3 regions of the Pseudomonas palleroniana genome follow, and region 3 is predicted to be linked to each of the others. Evidence: riboswitches for the same ligand, from Rfam matches in the RefSeq annotation. Region 3 holds a riboswitch; each other region holds the start of a gene.

Region 1 (6,370 bases), 1.8 Mb from region 3:
AATCAGCAGCCATAACCATACGCCGCGCTGCACCAGTTGCCAGCCACGCTCGATGGAATCGGCATCGGCCGCCGGGCCTTCGCCCAACGGTGGACGCTGATGCAACTCGCCGTGATAAATCGCCGCGCCGCCCAGCTCGACACCCAATGCCCCCGCACCGGCCGCCATCACGGGCCCCGCATTGGGGCTGTCCCAGGTTCGGCCCTGGGTGCGCCAGCATTTCAGCGCCAGGCGGGTCTTGCCCAGCACGGCGTAAGTCAACGCCACCAGGCGTGCAGGAATATAGTTGAGTACATCATCGATCTTTGCGGCCGCCCAGCCGAAGCGCTCGAAGCGTTCGTTGCGATAGCCCCACATGGCATCCAGGGTATTGCTCAAACGGTAGAGCACCACGCCCGGCACACCGGCCACCACGAACCAGAACAACGCGGCGAACACCGCGTCACTGCCGTTTTCCAGCACCGACTCGGTGGCGGCGCGGGCGACTGCGGTGGAGTCCAGCTCACTGGTCTGACGGCTCACCAGGTAACTCACACGTGTACGCGCCTGTTCCAGGTCATCACTGCGCAACGCCTGAGCCACCGGCATCACGTGCTCGCCAAGGCTGCGCATGCCCAGCGCACAGTACAACGCGAGAATCTCCAGCACCCAACCCATGTAGGGAGCCCAGGACAACGCCGTGGCCAGCACGGTCAGCGGCACCACTGCGAGACACCACGCGGTCACGCCATGGCTGCGCCAGCCACGGCCACCGGTATTGAAGCGCTGCTCGATGCGCCCGGCGAAATTGCCGAACGCCACCAGCGGATGCCAACGCCTGGGCTCGCCCAGCAACGCATCCAGCGCCACCGCAGCGACACACAGCAAGGCCACACTCATTGACTCACTCCCCACACATTTTCATACAGCATGTCACTCAGCGGCCGTGGTTCGGTCCAGCCTTCGAGCTGCAACATCGGCGCCGGGTAGAACTCGGTCACCGGCCCCAGGCACAGCACCGCCAAGGGTTTCGCGCCGGGCGGCAGGCCCAGCAGTTCGGCCAGGGCCTGGGGCTCGAACAGCGAGACCCAGCCCATGCCCAACCCTTCGACGCGGGCCGCCAGCCACAGGTTCTGGATCGCGCAGGACAGCGACGCCATGTCCATTTCCGGCAAGGTGCGCCGCCCGAAAATATGCCGCTCGCGGTCATCCATCAACGCTGCCACCAAGACTTCGGCGCAGTCGTGGATGCCTTCGACCTTGAGCTTCATGAATTCGTCGGAGCGCTCACCGAGGGCCTCGGCGGTGCGCACGCGTTCGTCCTCCACCAGTTGTTGAATCTGCCCACGCAGGGAGCGGTCGCTGATGCGGATAAACCGCCAAGGTTGCATCAGCCCGACACTGGGCGCCTGGTGCGCGGCCTGGAGCAAGCGGTGCAACAACTCAGGGGCGACCGTGCCGCCGTTGAAGTGACGCATGTCGCGGCGTTCGGCGATAACGCGGTAGACCGCGTCGCGATCGGCCTGGGGGAAAGCGTTGTCACTCATGGTGTGGTTGCGACCTCGACATCGGGCGCAAACAGCGCGGCAACGGCTTGGGGGTTGGACGGAAAGTAGAAGTGTACGTACGAAGCGGTCATCCGCCCCTGACGATAAACCGCTTCGGCGCCGCGCCCACCATTGGGGCTCAAGCCTCGGGCAATCGGCTGCCACTGGGTGCTGGTCAGGGAATGGTGATAGGTGTGGCCGCGCAGCACCCCCTCCGGCAAGTCGACACTTTGCAGGGCCAGGGCGGCGAGTTTCTTTTGCATCACTGCGTCACCCTGCAGCAGGCCGACCAGTTCGGCGCGGGTGCCCTCAACGTCCGTGAGCGAGTCCAGCAGGTAGAGCATCCCGCCGCATTCGGCGAGCAAAGGCTTGCCGGCAGCGTGGTGGGCGCGGATGGCGTCGAGCATCGGTGTGTTGTCCGACAGCGCGCGGTGGTGCAGCTCCGGGTAACCGCCGGGCAAGTAGAGGCTGTCGACGTCAGGCAATTCACGATCGTGAATCGGCGAAAAGAAGCGTAGCTCGGCGCCCATCGCCCGCAGCACGTCAAGGCTGGCGCCATAGGTGAAGGCGAACGCTTCGTCGCGCGCCACGGCAATACGTACGCCGGCGAGCAGCGGTTCGGCCTCGATCAGCTCCGGGGCGGCAAAGCTCACCGGCGGCGGCAGAGCCACCTCGCAGCTGCTGCCCAGGGCCTGGGCGGCAGCATCCAGGCGTACATCCAGGTCATTCAATTCGCTGGCTTGCACCAGCCCCAGGTGACGGCTGGGCAACTCGATCCCGGTTTCCCGGGAGAGTGCGCCGTACCAGCGCAGGCCCTCAGTGAGACTTCCTTCAAGCAGTTGCGCATGGCGCAGGGTTCCCACGCGGTTGGCCAGCACGCCGGCGAACGGCAAGTCCGGCTGGTAACGCGCCAGGCCCAAGGCCAGGGCACCAAAGGTCTGAGCCATGGCGGTGCCGTCGATCACGCCCAGGACAGGCACGCCGAAGTGACGGGCCAGGTCGGCGCTGGACGGGGTGCCGTCGAACAGGCCCATCACGCCTTCGATCAGGATCAGGTCGGCCTCCCCCGCAGCTTCCCACAGTAGACGACGACTTTCCTGCTCGCCGACCATCCACATGTCCAACTGATAGACCGGCGCACCGCTGGCACGCTCGTGGATCATCGGGTCGAGAAAGTCCGGCCCGCACTTGAACACGCGTACCTTGCGCCCCAGGTTGCGGTGCAAACGGGCGAGCGCGGCGGTGACGGTGGTTTTGCCCTGGCCGGACGCCGGTGCGGCAATCAACACGGCTGGGCAATGACGGGGCTGGTTCAAAGTTCGACGCCCTTCTGTGCCTTGATACCGGCCTGGAACGCGTGCTTGAGCATGCCCATTTCGGTGACGGTGTCGCCCATTTCGATCAGTTCAGGCTTGGCACCGCGCCCCGTCACGACCACGTGCTGCATCGGCGGGCGGGCTTGCAGGTCGCTCAGTACCTGATCCAGGTCGAGGTAGCCGTGCTTGAGGGCAATGTTCAACTCATCCAGCACCACCAGGCCAATGCTCGGGTCTTGCAGCATTGCGCGGGAAACCGCCCAGGCAGCCTCGGCAGCGGCGATGTCGCGCTGACGGTCCTGGGTTTCCCAGGTAAAGCCTTCGCCCATCACATGAAAACGCACTTGTTCGGGGAAGCGGCGGAAGAACAATTCCTCGCCGGTGCTGTTACGCCCCTTGATGAACTGCACCACACCGCATTGCATGCCGTGGCCCATGGCGCGAGCGAGCATGCCGAACGCCGAACTGCTTTTGCCTTTGCCGTTGCCGGTCAGCACCAGCAGCAATCCGCATTCGTTGGGGGAGTTGGCAATCCGCTCATCGATGACGGCTTTTTTGCGCAACATGCGCGCCAGGTGGCGTTCATCGCGGTCAGGGGAATCAGTCATGGCAGCTCTCCGTTGGGGCTGAACAAAAACGGCGGGCAGAAAAAAGACCAAACAGACAGCCAAGCATCGCCCACCGTGATGCTGTTGGATGTTTCAGGCCGGTCTCCGGGCTCATGAGTGGCGCTCTACAAAAGAGCAAGCCGACGTTGCGCCTTCCCATATCGCGGGGCGATACAGTGGCAAAAGGCAGCGTCTTGACTCATTTACCGTTGCGGGGGCAGCGCCGGGATCGCGGCAGCACTGTGTACAAGCGCGCTCACTCACCGGCTTCCCTGTTTCACCCTGTCGACCCCTAGGTCACAGAGCACCTGGAACAAGCCGCGAAGGTTAGTGGGTTGGGGGTGGAGCGTCAATTAAAGCTGGCCGGACAAGCCAAAGCGGCAAGCGGGCATTGCACCCGCTTGTTGCAGCGTTGGGCGGTGTTTATGGATTACGAGCCAGGTTTGCCGGCAGCACGCGCTTGGCACTCAAGTAAGCATTTTGCCAATACGCTTTGGCCAACGTATCCAGCTTCACTGTACCGCCAGTCTGTGGGGCGTGTACAAAACGCCCCTCACCCACGTAGATACCGGCATGGCTGACCTGCGAACCGCCGCCCGTGGCGAAAAACAGCAAGTCACCGGTTTGCAGGTTTTCCTCACTGACATTCTGCGCACGCATCACGATCAATTCGCGGGTGGTACGCGGCAACGAGATGCCCGCCGCATCACGGTAGACGAAACCGATCAGGCCACTGCAATCAAACCCGGAATCTGGCGTGTTGCCGCCCCAACGATAAGGCGTGCCGACCAGGCCCAGCGCACGGAAGAGCACGTCTTCGGCAGCTGGCGAGAAACTCTGTGTGGAGTAATTGAACACCGGCTTGGGCTTGACGGCCACTGGAGCGGGTGGTGGGCGGCTTGCGCAGGCGCTGAGGAGCGCGGCACAAACAAGCAGAATGAGGCGGGCTGAGGTCGACATGGGCAGAACAATCCTGGTCTGGATGCGGCTTTTCGCTGCCGAACGCTGAAAACCAGAACGCGCAAGCAAAGCTTGCGCGAACGGATTCCAACAATATCCAGGGATTCTAGCGCTTACACGTCAAACTTCAAGTATCACTTTAACTTTACTTGCTAGCGGTAACCGTAGTCGGGGCCATCGCGAGTGCGCGCTTGGCTTCGATGAAGGTTTTGCTCCAGTAGCTGTCACCCAGGCTGTCGACGCGAACACCACCGCTGCGACGGCTGCTGGAGTGAATAAACTGGTTATCGCCCAAGTAGATACCGGCGTGGCTGACACGACCACGACCCGCTGTGCTAAAGAAAAGCAGATCACCCGGCTTGAGGTTGTTGCGTGCGACCAACGGTGCATTCACGTTGATCATTTCGCGCGTCGAGCGTGGCAGGTTCATGCCGGCTTCTTCACGAAACAGATAGCCGATGAAGCCGCTGCAATCGAAACCGGCTTCAGAGGTACCGCCGAAACGGTAACGGGTACCGATCAGGGACATGCCGCGTTCAAGAATGCTGTCGGCCAGAACTGGGAGCTGGTAAGGCTTGTTGCCGGCGAAGTCGGCCAGTTCCTTTTCGGTTGCCACTTCTTCTTCATAGACAGTCGAAGACTGGGAAGCAACGAATTTTGCCTGGGACTGCTGTTGGGTTTTGTGCTGCTCAGCCACTTGTTGAGGGTGGGAGGCGCAACCAAACAACAGGGTAACAAGTGCGAGGGGCACGAGGGGTGCGAAGCGATTTAGCATGGGCACGACCGTGGCTGATGTGTAAAGAAGTCGAGACTATGCCTTCTATCACATCGATTTGCAAATTCAATCGTGCTCTATGTGACTTCTTGTTTTGACCATGACATCTAAGCCCTTAACACCCCATACCTGCCTTTTGCGCGGCCAAAGTGGCCAAGACGCAGGTTTTCTGGCGCCTGAAATATGCCGAAAGCACCGAAATGACTGGGCTGGCTACCAGCCAAGGGTTTCTTTGAGGAAGGGGATGGTCAGCTTGCGCTGGGCTTGCAAAGAGGCTTGATCGAGCTGTTCGAGCAAATCGAACAACGCGCTCATGCTGCGGGTGCCACGAGTGAGGATGAAGTGCCCGACTTCGTCGGTGAGGTGCAGGCCGCGACGGGATGCACGCAGTTGCAAGGCCCGCAGCTTGTCTTCGTCGGACAAGGGGCGCATCTGGAAAATCAGCGCCAGGGTCAGGCGTGATTTAAGGTCGGCCAGCTTGACCGGCAATTCACGCGGCGATGTAGAGGCGGCAATCAACAAGCGCCGACCACTGTCGCGCAAGCGGTTGAACAGGTGAAACAACGCCTCTTCCCAGTCCGCCTTGCCGGCGATCGCTTGCAGATCATCCAGACACACCAACTCGTACTGCTCAAGATGGTCGAAGATCCCGATACCACGGTCCATCAACTCAGCCAACGGCAGGTACACCGCCGGCTCCCCCATCTGCTCGAAACGCAAGCACGCGGCCTGCAACAGGTGAGTACGCCCCACACCGTGCTTGCCCCACAGATAGATCAGGCTTTCAGTCCACCCGGCGTCGGCTTCGCAGAGCCGCTCGACATAGCCGAGTGCAGCGGCATTGGCGCCTGGGTAGTAGTTGATAAAGGTGGCGTCATCACGCAGACGCACCCCTAGGGGCAGCTGAATCGGTTTCATGCTGACTGAACGGCTCCAAACGAACCGTGAGTGGCCTCTGTGTAAAGTTTGCAAAGTTTATACCCGTGACGCCAGGCGCACAATGCAGCAGACAACAAGCAAAATCAAAGGTTTGCGTCAGCCTGGGGCTGTTTGCGCAAATTGTTTGACACCCTGCCTCCCAGAAACAACAAACCCGGCCGAGGCCGGGTTTGTCATGCAGAGGTTACAGCTCAGGATCTTCGACCCCCGTGTACACATCGGAATCCTTGTACAGATCGTGCACAT
Region 2 (6,370 bases), 1.5 Mb from region 3:
GCGCTGAAAAAATGCGTGCTGGAACTGGGCGGCTCCGACCCGTTCATCGTACTCAACGACGCCGACCTCGACGCCGCCGTGCAGGCCGCCGTGATTGGCCGTTTCCAGAACAGCGGCCAAGTCTGCGCCGCCGCCAAGCGCCTGATCATCGAAGCAGGCGTCGTGGAAGCTTTCACCGCCAAATTCCTCGAAGCCAGCCGCAAACTGGTAATGGGTGACCCGACCTCGTCCCAGACCTACATCGGCCCGATGGCACGCTTTGACCTGCGCGACGAGTTGCACGGTCAAGTGCAGGCCACATTGGAAGAAGGTGCGACCCTGTTGCTGGGCGGCAATAAAGTCGCAGGTGCCGGCAACTACTACGAGCCGACCGTATTGGCGAACGTCACCGACCAGATGACCTCATTCAAGCAGGAGTTGTTTGGCCCTGTGGCCTCGATCATCACGGCCCGTGACGCCGAGCACGCGGTGGCCCTGGCCAACGACAGTGAATTCGGCCTGACTGCGAGCCTCTTCACCACCGATGCGGCAAAGGCCCGTGATATCGCCAACCAACTGGAAACCGGCGGCATCTTCGTCAACGCATTCAGCGTGTCTGACCCGCGAGTGGCGTTTGGTGGCGTGAAGAAAAGTGGTTTCGGGCGCGAGTTGTCGCACTTCGGCGTGCGGGAATTCTGCAATGCGCAGACCGTGTGGCTGGATCGCAAGTAAACCCGGCCAGTCCCCTTACGACACCTTACCTGTGGCGAGGGAGCTCGCTCCCGTGGGGCTGCGCAGCAGCCCTCAACAGCCTCAGCCACGCACATGCCGGCGCACGCACTGCACCAACCCATCCAGCGCCTGGGACTTCACCGGCGCCAGCACACAGACCGTGTGTTCGCGCTGGCCCTCGGTCACGGTCAGGGTGTAGTGCACCTGGCCCGGGTTACCGGGCGCGGGCGGGTTGTTTGGCGGCAACTCAAAGAAGTCTGAAGCCTTGATCAGTTGCCGCAATTCCTGCTGGTCTTGCTCAGGCAGTGTGTCCAGCTCCACCGTACGCGGCTTGGCCAGGCCCGGAAAAAACCCCGGCCCGCCGTTTTCCTTGATTGAGATGTGCATGGCTGCTCCTCACGTCAAACAGCAATACCGACCGCTTGCCAACCGTCCTTGACCGCCTTCTGTTCGTCCTTGTTCACGCCGTACAGGCGCCCCGCAACATCGTAAGTAATACGCGCAAAGCGCACAAACCCCGAATTAGGCCGCAGCCGCGCATCACGCAGCGCGTCATACCAGATGCGCCCTGCGCGCTCCCAGGCAAACCCACCCAACCTGGTCGCCACCTGGTAGAACGCATGGTTGGGAATACCGGAATTGATATGCACCCCACCATTGTCCTCGTAGGTCTGGACAAAATCATCCATGTGCCCCGGTTGCGGGTCCTTACCCAACAACTTGTCGTCAAAGGCGGTGCCGGGCGCTTTCATCGAGCGCAGTGCAGTGCCTTTGATCTTTTTGGTAAACAACCCTTTGCCGATCAACCAATCGGCATCTTCAGCCTTTTGTTTCAAGGCATATTGCTTGATCAGTGAGCCGAACACGTCCGACAACGACTCGTTCAACGCCCCGGACTGATTGAAATACATCAGCTTGGCCTCATCCTCCGTGACGCCATGGGCCAACTCATGGCCAATCACGTCGAGGGCCACGGTGAAGCGGTTGAACAACTCGCCGTCCCCATCCCCGAACACCATCTGGGTCGAGTTCCAGAACGCGTTGTTATAGTTCTGGCCAAAATGCACGGTCGCGTCCAGCGCCATGCCCGCGTCGTCGATGGAGTTGCGGTCGAAGACCTGTTCAAAAAAATCGAAGGTGGCGCCCAGGCCATCATAGGCTTCGTCCACCGCCGCATCACCGCTCACGGGCTGCCCTTCACCACGGATCAGTTTTCCTGGCAGGCTGTCGCTGCCCTCGGCGCTGTAGATCGAGCGCTGTTTCTCGGCGCCCATGGCCAAGGCCAAGCGGGCCGGCCCCTTGGCGGGCACCGCGACCATGCGCAGCGAGCGGAACGTGCTGTCCTTGGCGCGGGTACGTAACGCGACGTCCCGCTGCGCCTTGTCGCCGTTGCGCGCGATCTGGTCGAGCATATAGGGCGGGATCAGGCAAAAAACCGGGTTACGCAAAGGGTGATCACACATGAACTGGCTCCTTGTTGGCATGGGGTGAACGTCCGGGTAACCGTTTCAGGATAGCCCCCAGGGGTTAACGCGTGTCATCAATTGTCATTAACCTATGTTGCAGTCGTGTTTATCCAAGGAGGACTTACCGATGCCCGCACGTAAAGCCAAGATTGACCTGTCGTACCGCCCACGGCTCGCTGACCTGCGCCCGTTGATCACTGCGAGCCCCACGCTGCTGGAGGCACGGGCGGCGACGCCCCGCGTCACCTCGGCCAACGACCTGAAGGACCGGCACGGCTACGCAGAGGATTTCCTCGGCAGTTTCGTGGTGCCCTGGCCCACGGCTGAAGGGGCCTTGGCGGATGATGTACAGGTCTTGAAGGGGGGTGGTGAGCGCCTGGACTACACGCACTTCTCGATCACCATGTCGCGCTCGAAACGGCTCGCGCTGTATGTCGGCGTCAACATCGACGGCAACCAGCACGTGGAGATTATTCGCAGCAACGACAGCTGGGCCTATGACGGTCGCTTGCCTATCGAAGCACAGGTAGGCGACGCGCTTTATGCCAACAATGGCCTGGATCGCGGCCATCTGGTGCGCCGCCAAGATCCCAATTGGGGTGACGTGGCGCAGACCGCCAACCTCGACACCTTCCACTTCACCAACTGCTCGCCGCAGATGAGCGGGTTCAACCAGAAGACCTGGCTGGAACTCGAAGACTACATTCTGGACAACACGCAACGCTGGAAAGCCAGGGCCACGGTATTTACCGGCCCGGTGTACGCCGACGATGACCGCGTATACCGCGGCGTGCAAATCCCCAAGGCCTTCTGGAAAGTGGTCGCCTACCTCAACGACGACGGCAAACCGTCCGCCAGCGCCTACATGATCGACCAAACCCGCGAACTGGGGCAGCTCGACCTGGTGTTCGGCCAGCTCAGGACCTACCAGCGCAGCGTGATCCAGATAGAACGCCTGACCGGCATCCGCTTCGCCAACCTGGCCGACTACGACGGTTTCAGCAACGAAGAACGCGCCACCGGCACGCGAATCGAAGCGCTGATCCAGGGCCCTGAGGACATTCGTCTGTGAGCAGGCCCACCTTGGGCTATTTCACCTCGCTCTAATCAACTACCATACCGCGCCGGTTCCCAAACGGGACTAATAGGGAATCCGAAGCGCGGTCCACCCGCGTCAATCGGAACTGCCCCCGCAACTGTAGGTGCTGAGCCTGCTCCTGGATGCCACTGGACCTTGTCCGGGAAGGCCGGAGCCTGGCGACGACGCATCAGTCAGGAGACCTGCCGGCTCAAGCTCGATCACTAACCGGCGGGGTGTCCGGGAAGGACATCCTTGCCCTGCCCCATCGGCAGCGTTAATGGCTGTATTTCCACGACCGTACCTCCCCAGCTACTTGTACGGTTCAAACGGAGATTGCCCCATGCTGCCACGCTTTAGCGCATTGCTCACCGGTCTTGGCTTCTGTGCCCTGGCCCAAGCCGCCCCCAGCCAGTACCCATTGACCGTGGAAAACTGTGGCAACCCAGTCACCTTCCAACAGGCCCCTGCACGCAGCGTGACCATCGGCCAGGCCGCCACCGAAATGCTCTACACCCTGGGTGTGGCGGATAAAGTGGTCGGCACCTCGCTGTGGTTCAACGATGTGCTGCCCCGGTTCAAGGCGCAGAACGACCAGGTCGAGCGCCTGGCCAACAACGAGCCGAGTTTCGAAGCCGTGATCGCCAAGCGCCCGCAACTGGTGGCCGCCGAGCTGGAATGGGTGGTCGGCCCGCAAGGTGTGGTCGGCACCCGCGAGCAATTTGCTGAACTGAAGATTCCCACCTACGTGCTGCCCTCCGATTGCGAAGGCAAGGACAACCTGGTGGGTGCCGACGGGACGCGGCTGGAGCCTTTCCGTATCGACACCGTGTATAAAAGCATCCGCCAACTGGCCGAGATCTTCGACGTGCAGGCGCGCGGCCAACAAGTGAACGATGAGCTCAAGGCACGCCTGGCAAAATCCGTTGCCACCGCGCAAAGCAAAGGGCTCAAACAGGCCAGTGCATTGGTCTGGTTCTCCAGCGCCGAAATGGCCAGCGACCCCTACGTGGCCGGGCATAAGGGCGTTCCGCAATTCATGCTGGACACCCTGGGCCTGACCAATGTGGTGCAGTCCGATGAAGAGTGGCCTGCCGTCGGCTGGGAAACCCTGGCCAAGGCCAACCCGACCTTCCTGGTAATCGCCCGCATGGACCGCCGCCGCTACCCGGCCGACGACCATGAAAAGAAACTCGCGTTCCTGCGCACCGACCCGGTGACCCGCAACATGGATGCGGTGAAAAACAACCGCATCATCATTATTGACGCCCTGGCCCTACAGGCCAGCCTGCGCACGTTCGATGGCCTGGAACAACTGGCCGGTGCCATCGACGGCTACGACCTGCCGAAATGATCCGTCCCTTGCTCGCCCTCATCCTGCTACTGCTCGCGATCCTCGCGGGCGTGGCCATTGGTGAAACCGCCATCGAACCGCAGGTGGTGTTGCAGGTACTCGCCAACAAACTGTGGGCGGCCGGCTACGCACTGGACCCGATCGATGAAGGCGTGGTGTGGAACTACCGCCTGACCCGCACCCTGGTCGCCGCCGCCTGCGGTGCGGGGTTGGCGACGTGCGGAGTGATCTTGCAGTCATTGCTGCGTAACCCGCTGGCCGACCCATACCTGCTGGGCATCAGCGCCGGCGCCTCGACCGGCGCCGTGCTGGTGGCGCTGATCGGCGTGGGCGGCGGGTTGATTTCGCTGTCGGCCGGCGCCTTTGTCGGCGCCATGGCGGCGTTTGCCCTGGTGATTCTGCTGGCGCGCGCCAGCGGTTCGGCCAGCGGTACCGGGCAGATCATCCTCGCCGGCATTGCCGGCTCACAGCTGTTCAATGCCCTCACCGCCTTCCTGATCACCAAGTCGGCCAGTTCCGAACAGGCCCGGGGCATCCTGTTCTGGCTGCTGGGCAACCTCAGCGGCGTACGCTGGCCCTCGGTAGGGCTGGCGGTGCCGGTGGCGGTCCTGGGCCTGGCGGTGTGCCTGTGGCATCGCCGTGCGCTGGATGCGTTTACCTTCGGCACCGACTCGGCGGCGTCCCTCGGCATCCCGGTACGGCGTGTGCAGTTCCTGTTGGTGGGCTGTGCGGCACTGGTGACGGCGGTGATGGTGTCGATTGTCGGCTCCATCGGTTTTGTGGGGCTGGTGATTCCCCATGCGGTGCGCCTGCTGCTCGGCACCGGGCATTCGCGTCTGCTGCCGGCCAGTGCGCTGGGAGGCGCGCTGTTTCTGATCGCCGCCGATGTGCTGTCGCGGACCTTGATCAAGGGCCAGGTGATTCCTGTCGGCGTGGTCACCGCGCTGGTCGGCGCGCCTGTGTTTGCGCTGATCCTGATCGGTCGGAGGAACGCGCGATGAGTGTGCTGAGCTGCAACGGCCTGGGCTTCAAGGTGCGTGATGCCGAGTTGCTGCGCGATATCCATCTGGATGTTCAACGGGGCGAAACCCTGGGCATCGTCGGGCCGAACGGTTCGGGCAAATCCACCTTGCTCAAACTGCTTGCCGGTTTGCGCACGCCGGCCAGCGGCGAAGTACGCTTGGGCGGCCAACGCCTGAATGAACTGTCACGCCGTGCCATCGCCCAACAGCTGGCGGTGGTGGAGCAACAGGCCGACACCGACGACGCGATCCGCGTGTTCGACGCCGTGGCCCTGGGCCGTACGCCGTGGCTGTCGGCGTTGAGCCCATGGTCCAGCGAAGACCACGCCATCGTCACCCAAGCCTTGCATGACGTCGACGCCACGCACCTCAGCCAGCGTGCCTGGCGCAGCCTCTCGGGCGGTGAACGCCAGCGCGTGCACATCGCCCGCGCCCTGGCGCAACGGCCGCAGATCCTGTTGCTGGACGAGCCCACCAACCACCTGGATATCCAGCATCAACTGGCGATCCTCAAAGGCGTGCAGGCGCTGCCCGTGACCACCTTGATTGCATTGCATGATCTTAATCAGGCACTGACCTGTGATCGCCTGGCCGTGCTGGATCACGGCCGATTGGTGGCGTTGGGCAAACCACTGCAGGTGCTGACGCCGCAACGGTTACAGCAGACCTTCGGGGTGCAGGCGCATTACCTGACAGACCCGTTCGATGGCGCGCAGATACTGCGGTTGCGCCCCAGTTG
Region 3 (6,370 bases):
GTCGGCCGAGCTCGGAACCGGGGAGCGGGCGGTAATAGAGGCTGGCAGCCGCTGCGCTGGAGGCGGAGCTGGCCAGCGGAGTGACTGCGTCGATCAAGTGGTACAGGGTGTCGAGTTGGGCGGGGCGTTTTCTGCAAAAAATCGATAACGATAGTGGGTCCATGGCGGATCTCGGCCGAGTCGGTAAAACCCGATGTTAGGCAGGCGCTGCCGGGCCGGGACCTATATAGATACCTACCGGTATGTTGGTGACTTTTCCGACAAAAATACTAGGACTTTGTACCGCCTCGATGATTGGCGTAAACTGGCGGCAAGCCTGTGAGGAGTTTCCATGACTGCCATAACCATTACCGACGCCGCCCACGATTACCTGGCTGACCTGCTGTCCAAGCAGAACACCCCGGGTATCGGCATCCGCGTCTTTATCACCCAGCCCGGCACCCAGTACGCCGAAACTTGCATCGCCTACTGCAAGCCTGGCGAAGAGAAGCCGGAAGACACCGCCCTGGGGCTGAAAAGCTTCACCGCGTACATCGATGCCTTCAGCGAAGCCTTCCTGGACGACGCCGTGGTCGACTACGCCACCGACCGCATGGGTGGCCAGTTGACCATCAAGGCACCCAACGCCAAGGTGCCGAACATCAACGCCGACAGCCCGGTCAACGAGCGTATCAACTACTACCTGCAAACCGAGATCAACCCGGGGCTGGCCAGCCACGGCGGCCAGGTGAGCCTGATCGACGTGGTGGATGATGGTATCGCTGTGCTCAAGTTCGGCGGCGGCTGCCAGGGCTGCGGCCAGGCGGACGTGACCTTGCGTGAAGGGATCGAGCGCACGCTGCTCGAACGTATCCCGGAGCTTAAAGGTGTACGCGATGTGACCGACCACACGCAGAAAGAAAACGCCTACTACTGAGTAAGGTGTTCACTGCGAACAAAAAAACGGCGCCCCGTGAGCGCCGTTTTTTATGCTTGAAATTCAGATGATTACGAGAACTATCTAACAAATCAGATCAACTGTGGGAGCGGGCTTGCTCGCGATTGCGGTGTATCAGTCACCAAAGCGCTGACTGACATTGCGCATTCGCGAGCAAGCCCGCTCCCACATTTTGGTCCGCCGTGCATTCAGGGGCGATAAAGGTGGGCGTGACCTGCACGATACAGCGAAGACTCGCTGAAACCGTCATTGGCCAACACCCGGCCCACCACAATCAGCGCCGTACGCCGGAAGCCCTTGAGCGCAACCTGCTCGGCGATGTCCGCTAACGTACCCACCACCCAATCCTGATCCGGCCAGGTGGCCCGGTGCACCACGGCAATCGGGCAATCCGCGCCATAGTGCGGCAGCAATTGGGCGACAATCTTCTCTAGATGATTGACCCCCAGGTGAATCGCCAGGGTGGTGCCATGGCGGGCCAGGCTGTCGAAGTCTTCCCCGGCCGGCATGCTGGTTTTATCTGCGTAGCGGGTCAGGATCACGCTTTGGGCGATATCCGGCAGGGTCAGCTCGGTTTCCAGCAGTGCCGCACACGCCGCCACGGCGGTCACCCCGGGAATGATCTGGAAGGGAATGCCCAGCTCGCGCAAGTGCCGGATCTGCTCGCCAATCGCCCCATACAGGCTGGGGTCGCCCGAGTGGACCCGCGCCACATCCTGGCCGTTGGCGTGGGCGGTCTTGATCAGCTCGATGATCTGCTCCAGGTGCAATTCGGCGCTGTTGACCAGCGTTTGCGCCTGATGACCTTCCAATACCGCCGCCGGCACCAGCGAGCCCGCATAGATAATCACCGGGCAGCTGCGGATCAGCCGCTGGCCTTTGACGGTGATCAGTTCCGGGTCGCCGGGGCCTGCGCCGATGAAGTAGACGGTCATGGGGAGTTCCTGTTGAAAAACGGGCGAGCATGAAGATTGTTCATGATCGAGGAGGGCAATTATCGGGATTTCAGCCGGCGCACGCCAATGCAAAGGTGGCCTGGGGGGATTTTCGGCGGCTGATCAACAAGCGGGCAGGGGCGTTGGCGAGCTGCTCGGCCAAGGCCAGGGCGGCGCTTTCGGCAACGCCGTAACAGCCGGTATGGGCAAAGGCAATCGCGGATTTATGGCTCAGACGGTGTTCAAACGTCGCCAGGTGTTGCGCACTGAAACAGCGTAAGGGCAACCCCAACTGTTCGGCCAGTGCGAGCAATCCCGGTTCATGCTGTTTGTGATCGATACTCGCCAGTGCCGTGACCTGCTGGCGCTCGATACCGCCCTCGGCCAGGGCGGCGTCAAACAGCGCCAGCAGGGCGTGAACCTCACAGCCCCGCTGGCAACCCAGGCCGACCACCAAGGTCATGCCGAGTAGTGGCCGTCGCGATTGCGCCGGAACAACCAGGCGCTGATCAAGCCCAGGGCCAGCCAGAACAGCACGTTAGTCAATTGCGAGGCAATCTTGAACTGCGCTTCCAGGGCCTCCGGGGCCAGCATCGAATGCACTGCCGGTTGCGGCGCACCGATGATATGGGGCACGGCGAGGATCGCCACGCCCAACACTTTAAGCAGCCAACTGCGGCCAAATACCAGCAGCGCGATACCGGCGGCGGTGGAGGCGGCCGTGCCGATCCACCAGATCTGGCGCTGGGCCAGGTCCGCCGCGGCGGTGCCCGGCAACTCGGGTGGCAAGCCCAGGGTCGGGGCCAGTACGAACGTCGCGTAACCGGCCAGGCCCCACAGCAGGCCCTGCGCGGTACGGGTGGGCGCGCGCAAGGTGTAGAGACCGGCCAGCATCAGCGCGAAACCGACGGAGACCACCAGGTTGCCCCCGGTGGTAGACAGCACACGCTGCCAACCGTCTTCAGGCTCCCAGGCCTCGGCATCGTGGGTGTGGGCGGCGGCGCCTGCGGCATGTTCATGGGCGACTTCGGCCGTCGCCGGGGCCTTTTCAAAGGTCTCCGCCTGCAGAATCAGCGGGGCGACCCAGAAACTTTGCAGCAAGGTCAGCAGCAAGGCGGCCAGCAAGCCGGTGAAACCTGCGGTTTGCGCAATACGCTTGATCATGTCGACAGGTCTCAGTGGCACGGGAACGCGGCGCTGTGGCGGGTATCATGCGCGGCGTTATGCACCGCCTCGATATGCGAGAAACCGGCGAAGTAAACCAGGCACGCGCCCAGGATCGACGCACCGATGGCGGCCGTCAGGCGTTGGCTCAAGGTAGAAGTGCCACTGGTGGCGGGCGAAGTGCTGCTGATGATCGACATGGCGCGTCCCTTTTCTTCGGTTTCAGGGTGACACGAGCGCATGCAAACCCCGCGAGCCAGGCCCGCAGCGTTCTGAACAGCGCCCGCCCACCGCGGGTTTGTTATCTGATTTTTCGGGCCGGTCTCCGGGCTCGCGAGGGGCACTCTGCACAGAGGCCTGAAAGCATCGCCTTCCCATGCATTCGCACAGTGGCTGTGACACTTCGCTCGCTTACCGTTGCGGGGGCAGCACCGGACTTGCCATAGATGGCTCACCGGTTTCCCGTTTCACCCTTTGCAGGGCACCCGAAACAAGACACGTAGGAAAGCATGCAGGGCGACGGTAGTCAAATTGGTCGTGCCCCTGTAGCCTTGCACCTTCGAGGTTCTTCGGCCCAGGTCGAAGCTAAGAAGGGAACGCGGTCAAGCCGCGGCTGCCCCCGCAACTGTGAAGGGTTCAACTGACTGCCACGCCACTGCCGATAACGCGGGAAGGCGCAGCCAGCGCCGGTCGCAAGACCCGCAAGCCCCAAGCCAGGAGACCTGCCTCGCAACCGATTTTCCAATTCAACCGGGCGGGGTGATCCGGTGACGAAATCCGCTGCTGCGCGCCGCCGCAGGGCCTGTCGTCCCGTCTGCCCGCCCCAAAAGGGCATCCGATGAAAACACTGGCCAAACTCCCCGTCACCATCGTTACCGGCTTTCTCGGCTCGGGCAAAACCACCTTGCTGCGGCATATGCTCGACAACGCCCAGGGCCGTCGTATCGCGGTGATCGTCAACGAGTTCGGTGAACTGGGGATCGACGGTGAAATCCTCAAGCAGTGCTCCATCGGTTGCACCGAGGAAGAAGCCAATGGCCGCGTCTACGAACTGGCCAACGGCTGCCTGTGCTGCACCGTGCAAGAGGAGTTCTTCCCGGTGATGCGCGAATTGGTGGCGCGGCGCGGCGACCTCGACCATATCCTGATCGAAACCTCCGGCCTGGCCCTGCCCAAGCCGTTGGTGCAAGCCTTCCAGTGGCCGGAAATCCGCAACGCCTGCACGGTTGACGCGGTGATCACCGTGGTCGACAGCCCCGCCGTGGCCGCCGGTACCTTCGCCGCCTTCCCGGACCAAGTGGACGCCCAGCGCAAACTGGACCCGAACCTGGATCACGAATCGCCGCTGCACGAGCTGTTCGCCGATCAACTGGCCAGCGCCGACCTGGTGATCCTCAACAAGACCGACCTGATCAACCCCGAAGACCTGGCCCGCGTGCGCCTGGAAGTGGCCGAGGAGTTGCCGCCGGCGGTGAAGATCATCGAAGCCAGCAGCGGCCGCTTGCCGCTCGACGTGCTGATCGGCCTGGGTGCCGGCTCCGAAGAACATATTGACGGTCGGCATAGCCATCACGATCACCACCACGACGGCGAAGAGGAACACGACCACGATCACGACGCCTTCGACTCCATCTCCATCGACCTGCCGCAAACCGACGAAGCGCTGCTGCTCGACGCCCTGACTCAGTTGGTGGTGCAACACGGCATCCTGCGCGTCAAAGGCTTCGCCGCGATTGCGAACAAACCGATGCGCCTGCTGATCCAGGGCGTAGGCACACGCTTTGACAAACACTTCGACCGTGCCTGGGGCGCCGATGAAGCGCGGACCACGCGCTTGGTACTGATCGGCCAGGAGCTGGATGCGGCGGGCCTCGAAGCGCAACTGCGCGCCGCCCTCAGCGTCTGACCCATGCACCTGCTCAGGACCCAGCCCGGTGGTTTCGTCTCGGACGACAATATCGCCGACCTTGGACAAACCCCCGCCGAACTGGTGATCCTGTGCAGCGGCGATTCCAGCCTGGCGCTGTTGGCCGAAGCGGCGCAGCAGTTACCCGACGATTATCCCAGCTTGCGCCTGGCCAACCCGATGCAGGTGCAGAATCACGCCTCGGTCGACCTGTATGTCGATGAGGTGCTGCGCCACGCCAAGGTCATCCTGATTTCGTTGCACGGCGGCATTGGTTATTGGCGCTACGGCATTGAGCGGTTAGTGGAGTTGGCCGAGCGTGGTGTGCAGCTGATCCTGGTACCCGGCGATGATCGCCCGGACCCGGAACTCAGTGGTTTGAGCACCGTCGGCGTGGAAGAACGCGACCGCCTCTGGCACTTCCTGCGCCAGGGCGGCTTGGGCAATGCCCTGGATTTCTATCACTGCCTGGCCAGCGCCTATCTGGGCCGCGATTACGCCTGGGCCGAGCCGCAGCTGTTGCCGCGCACGGCGATTTATCATCCTCAGCACGGCAACGCCCGCCTCAATGACTGGCAGCGGCAGTGGAACCCTGAGTTGCCGGTGGCGGCGGTGCTGTTTTACCGCTCCCATTTGCAGGCGGCCAATACCGGTTTTATCGACGTGTTCTGCCAGCGCCTGCAGGCGGCGGGGCTTAATCCGTTGCCGATGGCGGTGGCCAGCCTGAAAGAGCCCGGCTGCCTGGCGGCGGTCGAAGACTGGCTGGACGAGGTCAGCGCAGCGGTGATCCTGAACACCACCGGCTTTGCCCAGTCCAGCCCCGAAGCCCCGCATTTGTACCCGTTTCGCCGCAATATCCCGGTGATCCAGGCGATCTGCGCGCAGGACAACCAGCCCGGCTGGGAGGCCAGCGAACAGGGGCTCGGCCCACGCGACCTGGCGATGCACATTGCCTTGCCGGAACTGGACGGGCGCATCATCAGCCGGCCGATCAGTTTCAAGGACCTGGCGTGGCGCAGTGAGCGCAGCCAGTCGGACGTGGTGTGCTACCGCGCAGCCCCCGAGCGCATGGACTTTGTCGCCGAACTGGCACGCCATTGGGTTGAGCTGGCGCGGCTGCCGAATGCACAGAAACGTATTGCGCTGGTGCTCGCCAACTACCCGACCCGTGACGGGCGCATTGGCAACGGTGTGGGCCTGGACACCCCGGCGGCGGCGCTGAATATCCTGCGTGCGCTGCAAGCGCAAGGCTACCCGCTGCCGCACGCGTTGCCGGACAGCGGCACCGCGCTGATCCACCAATTGCTGGGCGGCGTCACCAACGATCTGGACAGCCTCGACCTGCGCCCTTGCCACCAGAGCCTGGGCCTGGACGATTACCAGGCGATGTTCGACCGCTTGCCCGAAGCCAACCGTCAGGCCGTGCTG

What was found. A riboswitch is a leader RNA that binds a small molecule or an ion and turns the genes downstream of it on or off. The one in region 3 is predicted to bind cobalamin.
Positions count from the first base shown of each region.
Region 1: it holds a riboswitch for cobalamin, as region 3 does, so the genes downstream of both, cobO (cob(I)yrinic acid a,c-diamide adenosyltransferase) here and cobW (cobalamin biosynthesis protein CobW) in region 3, are expected to answer to the same signal.
Region 2: it holds a riboswitch for cobalamin, as region 3 does, so the genes downstream of both, MJP36_RS11945 (ABC transporter substrate-binding protein) here and cobW (cobalamin biosynthesis protein CobW) in region 3, are expected to answer to the same signal.

Region 1 is NZ_CP092411.1:2,341,898-2,348,267, reverse strand. Features, by position in the region: gene cbiB (adenosylcobinamide-phosphate synthase CbiB) at 1-879, opposite strand, end outside; gene bluB (5,6-dimethylbenzimidazole synthase) at 876-1,526, opposite strand; gene MJP36_RS10770 (cobyrinic acid a,c-diamide synthase CobB) at 1,523-2,842, opposite strand; gene cobO (cob(I)yrinic acid a,c-diamide adenosyltransferase) at 2,839-3,450, opposite strand; cobalamin riboswitch at 3,530-3,777, opposite strand; gene MJP36_RS10760 (C40 family peptidase) at 3,874-4,410, opposite strand; gene MJP36_RS10755 (C40 family peptidase) at 4,556-5,185, opposite strand; gene hda (DnaA regulatory inactivator Hda) at 5,399-6,103, opposite strand; gene MJP36_RS10745 (AI-2E family transporter) at 6,309-6,370, opposite strand, start outside.
Region 2 is NZ_CP092411.1:2,600,670-2,607,039, reverse strand. Features, by position in the region: gene MJP36_RS11965 (aldehyde dehydrogenase family protein) at 1-711, shown strand, start outside; gene MJP36_RS11960 (protealysin inhibitor emfourin) at 793-1,098, opposite strand; gene MJP36_RS11955 (M4 family metallopeptidase) at 1,113-2,174, opposite strand; gene MJP36_RS11950 (DNA/RNA non-specific endonuclease) at 2,305-3,249, shown strand; cobalamin riboswitch at 3,286-3,480, shown strand; gene MJP36_RS11945 (ABC transporter substrate-binding protein) at 3,599-4,609, shown strand; gene MJP36_RS11940 (FecCD family ABC transporter permease) at 4,606-5,610, shown strand; gene MJP36_RS11935 (ABC transporter ATP-binding protein) at 5,607-6,370, shown strand, end outside; gene MJP36_RS11930 (alpha/beta hydrolase) at 6,317-6,370, opposite strand, start outside.
Region 3 is NZ_CP092411.1:4,100,393-4,106,762, reverse strand. Features, by position in the region: gene MJP36_RS18605 (SET domain-containing protein-lysine N-methyltransferase) at 1-163, opposite strand, end outside; gene nfuA (Fe-S biogenesis protein NfuA) at 332-916, shown strand; gene cobM (precorrin-4 C(11)-methyltransferase) at 1,126-1,872, opposite strand; gene MJP36_RS18590 (cobalamin biosynthesis protein) at 1,943-2,335, opposite strand; gene MJP36_RS18585 (CbtA family protein) at 2,332-3,036, opposite strand; gene MJP36_RS18580 (CbtB domain-containing protein) at 3,048-3,236, opposite strand; cobalamin riboswitch at 3,336-3,540, opposite strand; cobalamin riboswitch at 3,582-3,780, shown strand; gene cobW (cobalamin biosynthesis protein CobW) at 3,875-4,942, shown strand; gene cobN (cobaltochelatase subunit CobN) at 4,946-6,370, shown strand, end outside.